One region of the Methylocella tundrae genome, then DNA from elsewhere that is predicted to be linked to it. Evidence: riboswitches for the same ligand, from Rfam matches in the RefSeq annotation. Region 1 holds a riboswitch; the other holds the start of a gene.
The links. A riboswitch is a leader RNA that binds a small molecule or an ion and turns the genes downstream of it on or off. The one in region 1 is predicted to bind cobalamin.
Positions count from the first base shown of each region.

Region 2: linked by a shared signal. The riboswitch ahead of cobW (cobalamin biosynthesis protein CobW) and the one ahead of metE (5-methyltetrahydropteroyltriglutamate--homocysteine S-methyltransferase) in region 1 are both predicted to bind cobalamin.

Region 1 is NZ_CP139087.1:195,314-203,856, forward strand. It holds gene SIN04_RS00955 (ribonucleoside-diphosphate reductase subunit alpha) at 1-2,231, shown strand, start outside; gene SIN04_RS00960 (ribonucleotide-diphosphate reductase subunit beta) at 2,255-3,388, shown strand; gene metE (5-methyltetrahydropteroyltriglutamate--homocysteine S-methyltransferase) at 3,469-5,823, opposite strand; cobalamin riboswitch at 5,929-6,142, opposite strand; gene SIN04_RS00970 (hypothetical protein) at 6,442-6,801, opposite strand; gene SIN04_RS00975 (RHE_PE00001 family protein) at 6,798-7,871, opposite strand; gene SIN04_RS00980 (Uma2 family endonuclease) at 7,934-8,509, opposite strand.
Region 2 is NZ_CP139089.1:1,853,973-1,862,900, forward strand. It holds gene SIN04_RS10970 (4Fe-4S binding protein) at 1-656, opposite strand, end outside; gene SIN04_RS10975 (cupredoxin domain-containing protein) at 793-1,143, opposite strand; gene SIN04_RS10980 (iron transporter) at 1,202-1,747, opposite strand; gene cobD (threonine-phosphate decarboxylase CobD) at 1,920-3,095, opposite strand; gene cbiB (adenosylcobinamide-phosphate synthase CbiB) at 3,078-4,070, shown strand; gene SIN04_RS10995 (cobyric acid synthase) at 4,054-5,496, opposite strand; gene cobO (cob(I)yrinic acid a,c-diamide adenosyltransferase) at 5,517-6,089, opposite strand; gene SIN04_RS11005 (c-type cytochrome, methanol metabolism-related) at 6,373-6,891, shown strand; cobalamin riboswitch at 6,929-7,135, shown strand; gene cobW (cobalamin biosynthesis protein CobW) at 7,245-8,294, shown strand; gene cobN (cobaltochelatase subunit CobN) at 8,295-8,928, shown strand, end outside.

The DNA of each region.
Region 1 (8,543 bases):
ACGCCAAGGTCAGCGCGCGGCTGTTGCTCGACAAATTGCGGCGCGAGGCCCTGACCTTCGTCGCGGGCCAGCCGGTAGAGGCGACGCAAGCCGAGATGGCGGCGCGATACGCCGATTATTTTCACGCCTACGTCCGGGTCGGCGTCGCGGCGGAACGGCTCGACCCCGAACTTGCCCGCTTCGATCTCGCGCGCCTCGCCGGCGCCTTGCGGCCGGAGCGCGATCTTCAATTCGACTATCTCGGCCTGCAAACGCTCTACGATCGCTATTTCCTGCATGTGCGCGGTGCGCGTTTCGAACTGCCCCAGGCTTTCTTCATGCGCGTCGCGATGGGTCTCGCCCTGCGCGAAATCGATCGCGAGGCGAGGGCCATAGAGTTCTACGATCTGCTGTCGTCATTCGATTTCATGACGTCGACGCCCACGCTGTTCAACGCCGGCGCGCCGCGGCCGCAGCTCTCCTCCTGCTTTCTGACGAGCGTGCCCGACGATCTCGACGGCATCTTCAAATCGATCAAGGACAATGCGCTGCTGGCCAAATATTCCGGCGGACTCGGCAATGACTGGACACGCGTGCGCGGCCTTGGCGCGCATATCAAGGGCACCAACGGCGAGAGCCAGGGCGTCGTCCCTTTCCTCAAGGTGGCCAATGATGCGGCGATCGCCGTCAATCAGGGCGGCAAGCGCAAGGGCGCCGTCTGCGCCTATCTCGAAACCTGGCATATCGACATTGAGGAATTTCTCGACCTTCGCAAAAACACCGGCGACGACCGTCGCCGCACCCACGACATGAATACGGCGAACTGGGTACCGGATCTGTTCATGCAGCGCGTGGAGGCCGACGCAAACTGGACGCTCTTCTCGCCAGACGAGACGCCCGATCTCCATGATCTCTATGGCCCCGCTTTCAAGGCGGCTTATGAATCCTATGAGGCGAAGGCCTCCCGTGGCGAGATCAGCATCTTCAAGCAAATTCGCGCCGCTGATCTCTGGCGGCGCATTCTGACCATGCTGTTCGAAACCGGCCATCCCTGGATTGTGTTCAAGGACCCTTGCAACATCCGTTCACCGCAAGGTCATGCAGGCATCGTGCACTCCTCCAATCTCTGCACCGAGATCACGCTGAATACTTCCGACGACGAAGTAGCTGTCTGTAATCTCGGCTCGGTCAATCTCGCGGCGCATGTGTCGGCGGCGGGGCTGGACCACGAGCGTCTGGCGCGCACGATCAGGATCGCGATGCGAATGCTCGACAATGTGATCGATGTCAATTTCTACACGATTCCCGAGGCGCGCCGCTCCAACCTCCACCATCGTCCCGTTGGGCTCGGCCTGATGGGATTCCAGGACGCCTTGCAAATCCTGCGGCTTCCCTACGCCTCGGATGAGGCCATTCGCTTCGCCGACGAGAGCATGGAGGCGATCAGCTTCCACGCCGTTTCGGCGTCGGTCGGCCTCGCCGCCGAGCGCGGGCGCTACCCAAGTTTTGAGGGCTCGCTCTGGTCGAAAGGCATATTGCCGATCGACAGCATTGAGTTGCTGGCCGCCGCGCGGGGCGAATTGGACCTTGATCGTTCCGCTGCTCTCGATTGGGCGGCGCTGCGCGAGCGCGTAAAATCCGTCGGCATGCGCAATTCGAACACGATGGCGATCGCGCCGACCGCGACCATCTCGAATATCTGTGGCGTCGCCCAGTCGATCGAGCCCGCTTATCAGAACCTTTACGTCAAATCGAACATGTCGGGCGACTTCACGGTCGTGAACGCCGCTCTCGTGCATGACCTGAAGGCGAGGGGGCTGTGGGACGAGGTGATGGTCTCGGACCTTAAGTATTTCGACGGGAGCCTCGGCGAAATCGACCGCGCGCCGGACGATCTCAAAGCCCTTTATGCAACGGCTTTCGAGATCGATTCGTCCTGGCTCATCGAGGCTGCCGCGCGACGCCAGAAATGGATCGACCAGGCGCAATCGCTCAATCTCTACATCGCGAACCCCTCTGGCAAAAAGCTCGATGCGCTCTATCGGCTCGCCTGGAGGCGCGGGCTGAAGACGACCTATTATCTGCGCTCGCGCTCCGCCACCCATGTCGAAAAATCGACGCTGAAGGGCACGGACGGCAAGCTTAACGCGGTGTCGGCGATCGCGCCCGTCGCCGCCGCGCCCGATCAGATCATTCTGTCCGCGCCCGCCTCATGCGCGATCGACGATCCCTCCTGCGAGGCCTGCCAATGATCAGCGAATCCGGAGATTCCACCATGCTCGACTGGTCGGAAGCAAGGGTCGATCCCGCCCGCGCCATTCACCCAAGCTTTTCCGCCAATCCGGCGGCCGCGGCTGATGCTACGGGCCTCGGCGCAATCGAACGCGGCGGCGCGCGCGTTTCGGTCGACGACAAGGCGATGATCAATTGCCGCGCCGACGTAAACCAGCTTCTGCCGCTCAAATATCGCTGGGCCTGGGAAAAATATCTCGCGGCCTGCAACAATCATTGGATGCCGACCGAAGTTTCGATGCAGGCGGACATCGCGCTATGGAAATCGAGGGATGGGCTGACCGAGGACGAGCGGCGCGCGATCAAACGCAACCTCGGATTCTTCGCCGCTTCCGAGAGCCTCGTCGCCAACAACATCGTGCTGGCGATCTATCGCCATCTCACCAATCCGGAATGCCGCCAGTATCTGCTGCGCCAGGCTTTCGAGGAGGCGGTTCATACGCACACATTCCAATATATCGTGGAGAGCCTCGGACTCGACGAAGGCGAACTCTTCAACATGTATCGCGAGCAGCCCTCGATCACCGACAAGGCGGCCTGGGCGATAAATCACACCCGCCGCCTCATGGATCCGTCCTTCTCCACGGGAACGCGGGAGGCCGACCAGGCGCTTCTGCGCGATCTGATAGCTTTCTACGTCGTCTTCGAGGGGATGTGGTTCTATACGGGCTTTGCGCAGATCCTGTCGCTTGGCCGGCGCAACAAGATGGTTGGCGTCGCGGAGCAGTACCAATATATTCTGCGCGACGAGAGCATCCATCTCAACTTCGGCATCGACGTCATCAACCAGATCAAGGCGGAGAACCCGCATCTCTGGACAAGGCCGTTTCAGGATGAAGCGCGCGGCATGTTGCGGGATGCGGCGGAACTCGAAGCCGCCTACGGCCGCGATACGATGCCGCGCGGCTTCCTCGGCCTCAACGCGACTTTATGCGAGCAATATATGCGCTTCATCGCCAATCGTCGCTGCGCCCAACTCGGCCTTGCGCCTGTTTTCGCCGAGACGGACAATCCGTTTCCGTGGATGTCCGAGGTTATGGATCTCAAGAAGGAGAAGAACTTCTTCGAGACGCGCGTCATCGAATATCAAAACGGCGGCGCCCTCTCATGGGAATGAGCGGCGCCAATCCCGGCGGCGGACGTCCTCCGCCGGGATCTCGTGCACGATTTCTTAGCCGCGATCCTGCCTGGGACCGTTCATTCCGCTGCCTTCGCGAGCGCCGCGCGCACGTCCTTCGCGGCTGCGACCATGTTGACGAGCGCGGGACGCACCTCTTCCCATTTGCGGGTTTTGAGGCCACAGTCAGGATTGACCCAGATCTGGTCAGGCGTCAGGCTCTTCGTCGCCTTGACGAGGAGTTCGGTCATCTCGCCGACAGGCGGCACGCGCGGCGAATGAATATCGTAGACGCCCGGGCCGATTTCGTTCGGATAGCGATAGGCGACAAAGGCGTCGAGCAACTCCATTTTCGAGCGCGAGGTTTCGATTGAGATCACGTCGGCGTCCATGGCGCCGATGGACTGGATGATGTCGTTAAACTCCGAATAGCACATATGCGTGTGGATCTGCGTGTCGTCTCTTACGCCCGAAGCGGCGAGCCGGAAGCATTCCACCGCCCAGGCGAGATAGGCCGGCCAGTCGGCGCGCCGCAGAGGCAAGCCTTCGCGAATCGCCGGCTCGTCGATCTGGATGATCCGGATGCCCGCGGCCTCGAGATCGGTTACTTCGTCCCGCAGCGCCAGCGCGATCTGGCGGCAGACCTCAGACCTTGGAAGATCATCGCGGACGAAGGACCATTGCATCATCGTCACCGGGCCGGTGAGCATTCCCTTCATCGGCCGCTTCGTCAGCGATTGCGCGTAGGTCGACCACGCGACGGTCATTTGTTTCGGGCGCGACACGTCGCCGAAGATGATCGGAGGACGGACATAGCGGGAGCCGTAACTTTGCACCCAGCCGTGTTGGGTAAACACGTAGCCTGAGAGCTGTTCTCCGAAATACTGCACCATATCGTTGCGCTCGAACTCGCCATGCACGAGCACGTCCAGGCCGATTTCCTCCTGCCAGCGCACCGCTTCTTTCGTCTCCGCGCGCAGGAATGCGTCGTAGTCCGCATCCGTGAGCGCTCCCTTGGCGTGAGCGGCGCGCGCCTTGCGCACTTCCGGCGTCTGCGGGAAGGAGCCGATCGTCGTTGTTGGGAAATCCGGCAGATCGAGCGCGCGCCGCTGCCATTCGCGGCGAATCTCAAACGGGCTCGCCCGCTCAGCCATCTGACGCGCGATTGCAGCGATGCGGGCCGCGACCGCCGGATCATGCACTTTCTTTGACGCCGCACGGGCGGCGAAGGCTCTGGCCGAATCGGCGATCGTCGCGGCGATAGCATCTCCACCGCCGGCGAGCGCCCTGCCGAGCGTCGCAAGCTCGCCCATTTTCTGCACGGAGAAGGCGAGCCAGTTCTTCAGGTCGGGGTCGAGGTCCGTCTCGAGATCAAGGTCGATCGGAACGTGCAACAGCGAACAGGATGACGCAATCTCGATATGATCCGGCCCTCGCTTGGCGACGACTGGCGCGAGGCGATCGAGGATCGAGGGAATGTTCGCCCGCCAGATGTTGCGGCCGTCGATCACGCCCAGGGACAGAACAAGGCCGCGCGGCGCCCGCGCGAGAACAGCGTCGAGCTGCTCCGGCGCACGCACGAGGTCGAGATGGAGGCCGGCGACCGGGAGAGCGAGCGCATCGGCGAGATTATCGCCGAGGCCGCCGAAATATGAGGTCAGCATGAGCTTCAGCGCGGGCGATGCGTGGGCGAACATGCCGTAAGCCGCGCGCAACGCCTGCCGCGTCGCGTCGTCGAGATCGAGAACGAGACAGGGCTCGTCGATCTGAACCCATTCGGCGCCATTGGCCTTGAGGCGGCGCAGGACATCGACATAGACCGGCAGCAGGTTGGCGAGCAAAGACAGCGGATCGAGAGCCGGATCCTTGCTCTTGCCAAGCTTGAGAAAAGTCACCGGCCCCAGGAGGACGGGGCGGGTTTGATAGCCAAGCGCCTTCGCCTCGACATATTCATCGACCGGTTTCGTCGAGGCGAGCGTGAAGACCTGCCCCTTCGTAAATTCAGGCGTCAGATAATGATAGTTGGTGTCAAACCACTTGGTCATTTCGAGCGCTGGAACGCCATGCGAATGGGCGCCGCAGCCGCTGGCGCAGGCCGCGCCTTGGGTCTCGCCTTCGGATCCTCGCGCAAGGGCGAAGTAGGTTGCAAGCGAGACCTTGCCGCCGTTCCAGCCGTAAGCGTCCGGTATGGCGCCCACCATGACGCTCGTGTCCAGCACGTGATCGTATAGAGAGAAATCATTCGACGGAATGTTCGTTACGCCGAGCGCGCGCTGACGCGCCCAGTTGGCGGCGCGAAGACCTGCCGCGGCCTCAAGCAGCGCAGCCTCGCCGGATTTGCCGGACCAGAAGCTTTCCAACGCGAATTTGAGTTCGCGGCGCGGACCGATTCGCGGCGTTCCGAGCGTACTGACGGGAAGAGAAGGAATAGACATCGGCTTACCCCAAAATGTTTGGGGGCAAAGGCCAAAGCGGACGCTGAGCAGCCGCCAGCGAAATGCCGGCGGATCGCACGCGAACCACCGGGACACCCCGCCCAGGGACGATATGGCGCCGCGGCAGGTCTCCTGGCTCACGGGTCGTCGCCTCCGTCCGGCCTTCCCGAAGCCGATCGGCCTCAGTGACGCATGGTGGACTTCGGCTCGCCGCTTACAGTTGCGGGGGCAGCTCCGGCATTGCCTTGCGGCGCACCGGATTCCCTCTTAGCTCTGACGCCCCCGGGGGGCTCAGAGAACCGTGGCGAAATCAACTTACCGGCACGGCTCGATCCAAGTCAAGGCAAATATAAGGATATCCTTATGTGATTATGTCTACGACGCCATCGCCGCTGTGGGCGTTCGGCTCAGCGTTGCCTCGGTTTGGAGATAGTGCGAGATGTCGGTCGCCAAGCGCCGCTGCCGACTGGGCCCATCAAAAGGATGTTTCGGCCCCGGCCGCAACAGTCAAAACGCGGCCTAACCGGGTTACGCGTCGGCGGCGCCCGTCTCGACGGCGGCCCTGACCTCGAAGCGGCGTCCGGCGACTTGCCCGGCTTCATAGGCGTCGACCAAAATCTACTTTCTGCGCGCCCGGCTTCTGGCCTCGAACGACAATTCGAGTTTCGCCATTTCGTCGTCGATGACGGATGTCTTCAACGGCGCGAGATCGCGTCCGGACGATATTTTATTGGCCGCGTCGCGCTCGGCTTTCATGCTTTTCAGCTTGCCTGCGATCCCGTGCGAAAGCCCGATCTGAAACGAGTTGACCGCCTTGCGGCGCTCGTCCGGGTCAAGGCCGCCGGCGAAACTCCCGAGGTAAAATGCATGATGCAGCGACCTCGCTTCGATGAACCGCAACGCGGTCTTGACGCGCCGATCGGCGTCGACGCCCGGCGCGAATCGACAAGGAAGCGGACAGCCGCCAAAGATCGTCACAAGATGCCCCAGGCCCGGTAGCGGCCGCGGCCGGTCATTTCGCGCAGGCCGAGTTCGGCGACCATGTCCTGCGCCGCCCGCGGGGTGACGCCGAGCGCGGCGGCGATCATGCCGGCCGAGGCGATCGGCCGCGCCAGCATGAACTCCACGAGGGTGGGCAGTCGGGATGAGCAGCGGCGGCCCTTCAGCTTGCCCTCGAGGCGCCGCCGCGCCAGCAGCCAGCGGTCGTGGTCGGCCATCCCGGCCTCCGCGCCGGCCGCGATCGCCTCCAAAAAGGCGGTGAGCCGGACTGTGCGGTCCCTGGACCGGCGCCGCTCACGCGGAACGAGCTTCAGCGCCGAATTCACGCAGCAAAGATGCGCCCGGGTTTTCTGGCGCGCCCGCAGCGTCGCCGCGACGAGCAGAGCGCCGAGCCAGGCCTGGCGCTCGAGCGGCGGGTTGGTCTCCCAGGCGTCCCACAGCAGGGCTGCGGCCAGAAGCGGCGGTTCGGCCGGCGCCGCGGCGCCGGCGCGCCGCCAGGCCTCCAGCTTCTCGTCACCCTCCCAATCGGGATCATAGATGAGCGGGTCGCGCGGGCCCCTCGCCCGGGCGGCGTCGCCAGCGAGGAGTTTGTCGCTGCGGTTGAGCGCGCGCTCGAGCGCGGCGAGTTCGCCGGCGAGCGGATCGGCGCCGCCGGGCAATTCCAGCGCCGCCGCGTCGGCGCCATCCAGCCCCTCCCCTACCCGGGTCGCTTCTTCCGTCCTGCTTTCGCTATCGCCGCGCAAAATTTTGAGGCCGTCCGGGCTCAAAGCCCAGTCCGGCGCGGCCCCGGCGATCTGGCGGCGCGTCCGCAGCACCGCCTGGGCGCGGGTCACCTCGTGGGTCGGCGACCTTATGTCCATGCGGGCGTCGTGCAGCACGAGGTCCTCGAGCATGACGAGCTCGCCGGCGAGCCAGAGGCTGGCGCAGGCGTCCCCAAAATGCGACCGGCTAACGAACCCCTCTCGAATCTGGCTCGCGCGGACGCGCTCGTCGAGGCGGGCCAGCGCATCCTCGGCGGCGGCGAGCGGCGCCTTCAGCGCATCCAGCAAGCGCCCCTCGCCAAGTCCGCGCCAACACTCGGCCGACGCATCGGCCGCGGCATTGGCGCGCCTCACGCGAGCAGCGCGGCGACGTCGATTTCTATTCCCTTGACGAGAGCCGGCGCGAGCATGCCGCTGGTCCGGCGCTCCTGCGAAACATAGGCGCCGTCCTTGGGCTGGCGGCAGACTTCGACGGCCGCTCCCGCGATGTCGACGATCCAGACCTCGGGGACGCCGAATTTCGCGTAAAGCGCCAGCTTGCGCCCGCGATCATGGCCGAGTGAGGTTTCTGAGACTTCGATCAAGAGCAGAACGTCAGCCGCGCCGGGATGATTCGCCTGATAATCATCGGCGCGCGGCCGCAGCACCAGGAGATCGGGTTCTGGCTCGTTATAGGAATCGAGGCGAAGCGGGTTTTGAACGCTGATAATGGCGAGGTCCCCGACCGCGCGGATGAACTGCCGGGTAAGACGCGTCGTGATTGCGGCATGCGGACTGCCAATCGCATTCAAATCGATAATCTCCCCGTCGATGAGTTCGACGCGATGGGGGTTTGGTAAAATGCCGGCCTCGGCCAATTTGTAATAGGCATCGACATCAAAGCGATGCTTCGTCGGAATTTGCGGACGATCAAAAATCGCGCCCATGGGGGGATCCTTTCTGATCAGGAGAGTCTAAGAC
Region 2 (8,928 bases), on a different replicon from region 1:
CAGGCCTCTTCGTCGACCCTGAAATGAACGGGCGCGAGCTTCGCCAAAAGGCCGAAGACGCCATTCACCGGGCAAAGATAACGGCACCAGACGCGCTTGTTGCGGCCGTAAAGATAGCCAATGGCGATCGCGCCCGCCGTCGAGCCGCCGAGGATCAGGAGAGCAGGCTTCGGATATTGATAGACGCTGATCATCTGGCCGTAAATCGTGGTGCAGACGAAAGCGACGAAAGGCCAGAATTTCCAGGTGACCCAGCGCGGCACCGCAAGGCCGCGGCCGTGGCGGCTGACTATTTCCGTCAGCGCCCCTTCCGGACAGAAGACGCCGCACCAGGTGCGTCCGACCAGCACCATGCTGAGCAGCACAAAGGGCCACCAGACGCCCCAGAAAGCGAATTGGGCGAAGAGCGTGAGATTGGTCCAGATATGCGCCGTGCGTTCCGGCAAAGGCAGGAATGCAGGAACCGCGACCAGCAAGAGATAAGCGAAGACGACGACCCACTGCACGCGCCGGATCAGTTTCTGATGGAGCCGCAGCCAATCGCCGAAATGGCCGAGCGCGCGCGACAACGGCGAGCGCCGCGGCGGCTCGCCCCCCTGCGCCGACGGCCCCCCCGCGAGATCCGCCTCGGTCTCTCTCGCAACCAGATAAGCCATCGAATTCAGGTCTCCGCTCTCGCGCCTGACGTCGCCAGCGCCTCGCTTAACGTATGCTTTTCTCCAAAATGTCTGCGAGCGGTCGCGCTGCGCCTCACTTTATTGCGAGGCAGACGCCGTTCCAGACAAGAGCTATTCATTTCGCAATGATAACGGCCTTTGGCGCGTCCGGGTGAAAATCATCGAAAAACTGATATTCGCCGGGGTCCAGCGTCCTGAACACGAGGATCGACGTCGAATTTGGCGCAAGCACTTTTTCCTTGCGCAATTCAGCGCTTTCGAATTCCGCCGGCGTATCGCCCGTATTACGCAGTTCAAGCTTGAAGCGCGTGTTGGCGGGCACCTCGACGCGCAAGGGCGCGACCTTGCCGTCGTGGAACTCGAGCGTAAACGTCGGCTCTTCGTCGGCGCTGAGAGGCGCTCCGATCAAAAGAAGGCTCAAGACAAGCCAAAGCGTCGCAACATTCTTCAAGCTTTTGCCTTCCATGCTGACGCGGCGCGCCTTGAGGCCGGATGCTGACATAAGGGGAGCGGCCTGCCGGCGGTCAATAGGCGCCCTTCTTACCGGGCCCCGCGTAAGTAAACTCATACTCGACGGTGAAGGGCTTGAACCAGGGCGCGACGCCGGTCTCCTTATCGACATGACGTCCGAAGTGGGCGTGCGGATTTTCGTTCGGCGGAATGATCGTCAGCGCGAGCCTATACTTGCCGGGACCGAATAGTTTAACGTTATCGCCATAATGCGGGCCGTCGGCGGCGACCATCGGCATGAAGCTGCCCTTGAGGGTCTGATTGTCGTCGAGCTTGGTCAAAACGTAATCGACCCCAAGGTAGGGGATCCAGTCGCCCTGTGCAAATCCGTTGACGTTGCCTTTCGCCGCGTGGATGTCGGCTTCAAGATGAACGTCCGAATCCTTGGCCGGACGCATCATGTCCGGCGGGTCCATTTCGATCGGCTGCAGATAGACGGCGCCAATCTCCATGCCGCCTTGCTCCTGCGGCTTACCGATGGGATATTCCTTGGCGATGGCGGGAACTGCGACGAAAGACGCCAAGGCGAGAGCGATGAGAGCAGGGCCAAATAGCTTCATTTTTTCTCCTTGCGACGCCTCAGCGCACAGAAACTGGACAGGCCAGCAACGCGAAGCGATTATCGCGTCTCGATTGACGAGGACTCTTAGACTAAAACGACGACATCTTGAAATAGGAGAATGAAACTTTATAATCACTCTAACAAGTCAAGTTTAGAATTCGTATAATCTATTACAGCGCCTCAACGACGTTTGGCGCTTCAACGCCAAGGGCGCGTCGAAGGCGGTCGCGATCGCTCTCACGTCCTGGTATCGCGAGACGAAGCCAGTCTGGACGAGCGTCGAAGCGCCGCACCCAAATCCCGGCCCCCGCCAGCGCCTTGAAACGCCGCCCGGCGTCGGGCGCGGCCGCAAGACGGAATAACGGGCTCCCGCCATAAAGCTCAAAACCCGCGCTTTTGAGAATCGCATCGAGCGCCGCGGCGTCCCCCTTCAGCCTTTCGCGCGCCGCCTCGAACCACGGCGAATCGGCAAGAGCTTGTGCGCCGATCGCGATCGCTGCGCCTGAGATTGGCCAGCACCCGAACGCCGCACGCAGCTTCAAAGCCATGTCGCGCGGCGCGATGGCGAAGCCAAGCCGGAGCCCCGGCAAGCCAAAGGTCTTGCCGAAGGATCGCAGAACGAGGGCGCCGGATCGCGGCAGTTCTGGCGCAAGGCTGACGCCGGGTTCAAGAAAATCGGCGAAGGCTTCATCAATGATGAGAAGTTTGCCGCGCTCCCGAAAGCTTTCCGCCAAGCCGCGAAGGTCGTCGCGGGCGATGAGCCGGCCGTCCGGATTGTTTGGATTGACGATGACGCCGACATCCTTGTCGCCAAACCCGTCGAGATCATTGACGATCGACGTCGCAGCGCCAGAGGCTCGCCAGGCGGAAAAATGTTCGAAATAGGTAAAGCCAAGGATGCCGACGCGACGCGCTGGAAAGAGATGCGGCAGCCAATTGATGATGGCCTGCGTCCCCGGAGCCGCGACAATCTCCGCGTCACGCGAGGCCCCATAGGCGGTTCTGGCGGCGGCCTCGAGCGCGGCCAGCCCCGGCGCGTCCGGCAGGCGCGTCGAGCTTTCGGCGGACGGCGGCGAGAAAGGATAGCAATAAGGATTGACGCCGGTCGAAAGATCAAGCCAAGGCTCGGGCGCGCATGGAAAAGCCTGGCGCGCCGCCGAAAGATCGCCGCCATGAGCTTGCCTTCCAGCGTCATGGCCGGGGATAAGGTCAGTCGCGCGTTCCGTGTTGCCGCTCAATTGCGACGCCTCTTCGGAAAGCCGGTCAATCCGTCCTCGATCATGCTTTAACGCCTTGCCGCCTTCACCGCTTCCGCCGGACTTCGACCCATGGGTTTCACCGCGCATTTTGAGCTGGCCGTCCTTGCTGTAGCGATCGAGGCCGTGGTTGGCTACCCACCCGCGCTTTATGCGGCGCTCGGCCATCCGGTCAGCTGGATCGGCGCCTTGATCTCGTATTGCGACCGGCGCCTCAATCGCGAGGACCGGTCTTTCGCGGAGCGGCGCATTCTGGGCGCGGCCGCGCTTGGCTTCATATTGGCCGCCGCCGGGGGCGCGGCATTCGTCATCAGCTCCCTCATCGTTCACTTGGCCCTGCCGAATTCGATCGCGCTGTGCCTGCTTGCGCTTATCGCTTCGAGCCTGATCGCGCAACGCAGCCTCCATTCTCATGTCCGCGCCGTGGCGTTGGCGCTTGAGCATCGCGGGCTGGAGGCCGGCCGCGCCGCGGTCGCCGCCATTGTCGGGCGCAACGTCAGCGCTCTGGATGCAGCGGGCGTCGCCCGGGCGGCGATCGAGAGCCTCGCCGAGAATTTTTCCGACGGGATCGTCGCGCCGGCGTTCTGGCTGGCTGCTGGCGGTCTTCCCGGCGGCGTCTGCTACAAGGCGATCAATACAGCCGACAGCATGATCGGCCACCTGACGCCGCGCCATGCCGCCTTCGGCTACGCCGCCGCCAAACTCGATGATGTCGCGAATTTCTTTCCCGCCCGCTTGTCCGTCCTCTGGATCGCCGTCGCCGCCATGTTCCTGAAAGGCGCCGGCGCTGGGGGCGCCTGGCGCACGGCCTTGCGCGACGGGCGCGGCCACCCCTCCCCCAACGCCGGCTGGCCGGAGGCGGCATTCGCCGGAGCGCTTGGCCTCAAACTTGGCGGCCCGCGCCGCTATGGCGACGAGGAAATCGCTGATGCCTGGATCGGCAGCGGCGAGAGCGCCGCGACGAGCCGGGATATTTTTCGCGCGCTCGCCCTTTATCGACGCGCCTGCCTCGTCCACTGGGGCGTGCTGGCGCTCGCCGCGCTGCTTTTTATCGCGCGAGGGTAAGCAGCAGGTCGAGGTCCATGTGGATCTCAAGATGCCGGGCGATGGCGTCGAGCGCGCTTTCGACCGACGCCTCGTAAGATAGGCCGGAGCCGGAGCCGCCGAGGCGCGCCAGCAGCGCGCTGCGCTGCGCCGGCTCGCTGAACAACCCATGCACGTAGCAGCCGCTGATGCGGCCGTCGGCGGAGACGGCGCCATCGCGGCGGCCGTCGTCGAAAATGACCATCGGCCGATCGCAGCCAGCACCCTCTGTGCGGCCAAGATGCATCTCATAGCCCTTGAACGGCGCGCCGTCGGCCGCCCCCCTGCCCCGCACGGGAGCCAAAACCTTTTCGGCCGCGAGTTCTGTGGCGATATCGAGCAGACCAAGCCCCGCCGTCTCGCCGGGCGGACCCTCAAAGCCTTGATGATCTCGGAGGACGCGGCCCAGCATCTGATATCCGCCGCAAAGGCCAATGACATGGCCGCCGCGCCGCACATGCGCGGCAAGGTCAATGTCCCAGCCCTCGCGCCGGAGAGCCGAAAGATCCGCGATCGTCGTTTTGGAGCCCGGCAGAAGAACGAGCCTTGCTTCCGCCGGCAAAGGCTCGCCGGAGCGGACCATGATGAGCGAAAGATCGCTCTCGAGCCCCAAAGGATCGAGATCGTCGAAATTGGAAATCCCCGGCAGGAGCGGAACGGCGACGAGGATTTTTCCGGTCCCCGAACGCCGCTTCCCGGCCAGGCCAAGAGCGTCCTCGGCCGGCAGGCGAGCCGCGTCAGGGCAAAATGGAATAAGCCCCAGATTCGGCCAACCGGTCATTTGCTCGATCAGCGCCATGCCGTCCGAAAAAAGCGCCGGATCGCCGCGAAATTTGTTGACGAGAAAGCCTTTGATCATCCTCGCGTCGGCGGGATCGAGCACCGCCTTGGTCCCGACGATCTGGGCGATGACGCCGCCACGGTCGATATCTCCAATCAAAATCACAGGCGCGTCAGCGGCGCGTGAAAATCCCATATTGGCGATGTCGTTCTTGCGCAGATTGATCTCCGAGGCGCTTCCTGCGCCTTCCACGATGACGAGATCGCACTTTTGCGCAAGGCGCTCGAAGCTTTCGAGAACGGGGGCCAGCAGCTTCGGCTTCCAGTCCTGATACTCACGCGCCGCGGCGGTCCCGACGACGCGCCCGCGCAGCACCACCTGCGCGCCAATGTTGCTTTGCGGCTTGAGCAGCACCGGGTTCATGTCGACGCTCGCCACGGCGCCGCAAGCCAGCGCCTGCAGCGCCTGAGCGCGGCCAATCTCGCCTCCGTCCGCGGTGACGGCGGCATTGTTCGACATGTTCTGCGGCTTGAAAGGCAGGACTTTGAGGCCGCGGTTGCGATAAGCGCGGCAGAGACCGGCGACGATCAGCGATTTGCCGACGTCGGACCCGGTCCCCTGCAGCATCAGGACTTTTGCGCGCCGCATCAAAACTCGATGCCCTGCTGCGCTTTGACGCCAGCCGAGAAATGATGCTTGACCAAACTCATTTCGGTGACGAGGTCGGCGGCCGCGATGAGCTCCGCCTTGGCGTTGCGGCCCGTGACGATGACATGGAGGTCGGGTCTGCGGCCGCTAAGCTCCGCGACGACCATCGCGAGCGGCAGGTAATCATAGCGGAGCGCAATGTTCAGCTCATCGAGAACGATCAGCTTGATCGCGGGATCGGCCATGAGGTCCAGCGCTTTCGCCCAGGCCGCTTCGGCCGCGGCCACGTCGCGCGCGCGATCCTGGGTCTCCCAGGTAAACCCCTCCCCCATCGAATGCCAGGCGACGAGATCGGGAAAGCGGCGGAACATGTCGCGCTCGCCAGTCTCCCAGGCTCCTTTGATGAATTGCACGACGCCGCATCGCCAGCCATGGCCGAGCGCGCGCAGCAAAAGTCCGAAGGCCGCCGTCGACTTGCCCTTGCCGGCGCCGGTGTGGACGATCAGGAGTCCTTTTCCGGTGATGGCTTTGCCGGCGACCTCGGCGTCCTGAACGGCCTTGCGCTTTTGCATTTTTTCACGGTGGCGCGAGGCTTTCGCCTCATCCGATAATTCGCTCAACGCAGCCGTCCCGTCAAAGCCTGTTGCAAAGGCGACGATGACCGCAGACAAAACGGCGGCCGCCTTTTCGTGATTCATACATTAAAGATCGCGGGCGCGGGTTGCGACCTTATTGCAGCTTGGCAAGTTTGCTTTTTCTCGTCACACAATCGTGCTTGGCCGATGTCGATGTTTCGACTTATGCCGTCGGCCGGTCAAAAAACGAAGCCCGCTGCGGGCTATGGGAGGATCAAGGATGAAGATAACGGCTCTGCTTCGCTGCCTGCTCGCCGGCGGTTTTGTCGTCGCCGCGAGCGCGGCTCGCTCTGATGGAGCCGGTGACCCAACGCCCGTCAGTTCGACGGACGGGCAATATTTTGATAAAGACGGCAACCCGACCTACAAGATCGGCAAGGACGGCAAAGTCGACTGGTACACCTTCATCGGTTACCGCATGTACGGCGCCAACTGCCTCCAGTGCCACGGTCCGGACGCCCTCGGCTCCTCCTATGCGCCCTCTCTCGTCGATTCTTTGAAGTCGCTCTCGACCCAGCAGGTGCTCGGAACGATCATCGGCGGCAAGCGTGACGTCACCGCGGCGCAGGATCTGGTGATGCCCTCGTTCGGGGAAAACAAGAACGTCATGTGCTATCTCAACCCCATTTACACCTATTTGCGGGCGCGCTCGGACGGCGCATTGGGCCGCGAGCGGCCGAGCAACCACGAGGCGAAGCCGGCCGACTGGGAAAAGACGGTCGACGACTGCTTCAAGTGAGGCTGGGGCTTCCGATTGACATAGCGCCCATTCCGTCTAGTGTCTGGCCTGTAACGGTCCCTCTATACGAGGGGTAAATGGGAATGTGGCGCCGCGTTCGGAAGAACGCCAATCCACAGCTGCCCCCGCAACTGTAAGCGGGTAGTCGCATGCCGGGACGCCACTGGGGGCCTAAAACCCTTGGGAAGGCGGCATGCGACGCCGATCCGCAAGCCAGGAAACCTGCCGTTCGATCGAGGATAGGCCGGCGGGGAGCTCCGGCCCCAATCGATGCCGGCGGTCCCCCGCAGGCGAAGGCGGCTGCGCCACAGCCGCCGGCAAAAGCCCCCTTGCAATTCAAGGACCGGGGCTTGATGAACGATCTCTCCCACAGCCGTCTTTCGCGCATTCCCGCGACCATCGTCACCGGCTTCCTCGGCGCCGGAAAGACGACGCTGATCCGCCATATTCTCGCCAGCGCGGGAGGACGCCGTCTCGCCCTCATCATCAATGAGTTCGGCGACATCGGCGTCGATGGCGATATCCTCAAGGGCTGTGGCGATCTCGCTTGCGCGGAAGACAGCATCATCGAACTCGCCAACGGCTGTATCTGCTGCACGGTCGCGGATGATTTTCTTCCCGCCATCGAAAGGCTTCTCGCGCTCGATCCTCCGCCTGAACATATCATCATCGAGACATCCGGCCTCGCGCTGCCGAAGCCGCTCGTCAAGGCTTTCGACTGGCCGGGCGTCCGCGCGCGATTGACGGTCGATGGCGTCATCGCCGTCGTCGATGGAGCGGCCGTCGCCGATGGCCGCTTCGTTGACGATCCAGAAAAGCTCGCGCTGCAGCGGCAAGCCGATCCCTCGATCGACCATGACAATCCCCTCGAAGAAGTCTTTGAAGACCAATTGCTGTGCGCCGACCTTATCGTCTTGAACAAGATCGACCTCATCGCCGCGCCCGAGCAAGCCCGCATCGCTTCTGACATCAAGGCGCTCCTGCCCCGCGCGACGAAAGTAATCGCGTCGCAGCAGGGGCGGATCGACGCGCGGGTTCTGCTCGGCCTTGGCGCCGCCGCTGAAGATGACGTGTCGAACCGGCGCTCGCATCATGATGAAGAAGCCGAGCACGACCATGATGACTTCGAAAGCCTTATCATGGAGGTCGACGCTATTGACGAGGCCGCCCCTTTCATTCGCCGGCTGGAGGCTGTCGCCGAGGCTCACGACGTGCTGCGGATCAAGGGTTTCGTCGAGGCGCGCGGCAAGCCGATGCGCCTTCTCGTGCAAGGCGTCGGCAACAGGTTCCAGCATAGTTTCGACCGGCCCTGGGAGTCGGGCGAGGCGCGCTGCGGGCGCCTCGTGATCATTGGGAAAAAGGGCCTCGACGCCGCCGCGATCAAGCGGATGCTGGAGCGCTGAATGCATCTTTTGCGGACGGAAAGCCGATCGCTGGATGAGGCCGAAGCCGCCATCGACCTTGCACAGACGCCGGCCGATTTGGTGTTCCTCTCCTTTTCCGACAGCGATCTCGGCGCTGTAGCGGCGGCCGCGCGGTCTCGCCCCGGCGGCGCGATGAGCGTTCGGCTGGCTAATCTCGCCGTCCTCAAGCATCCCTATTCCATCGATCTTTACGCCGAAAAAGTCATCGCCAAATCGCGATTCATTCTGATCCGCCTGCTCGGCGGCCTCGACTATTGGCGCTACGGCGTCGAGGAATTTTGCCGCATCGCGCGGGCGCACGGCGTCTTGCTCGCCATCATTCCGGGCGACGCAGCGGAAGATCAACGCCTGGCCGAGGCGTCCAACATGGCGGCCGAAGACCTCAAAGAGATTTTTGCGCGCTTTCAAAGCGGCAGCGCGGGCAATATCGGAGCGGTTCTCGACTGGATCGAACATCGCCTCGATGCGCCGGCCGTATGGGGCGTAAAGCAGACTATTGCCGCCGCGGGCGTCTTCACGGCGGGTCGCAGACTGACGCGTGGGGCCAAGCGGCGCGCGCTCATTATATTTTATCGGTCATATATGCTGGTTGACGATACGGCGCCGATCATCG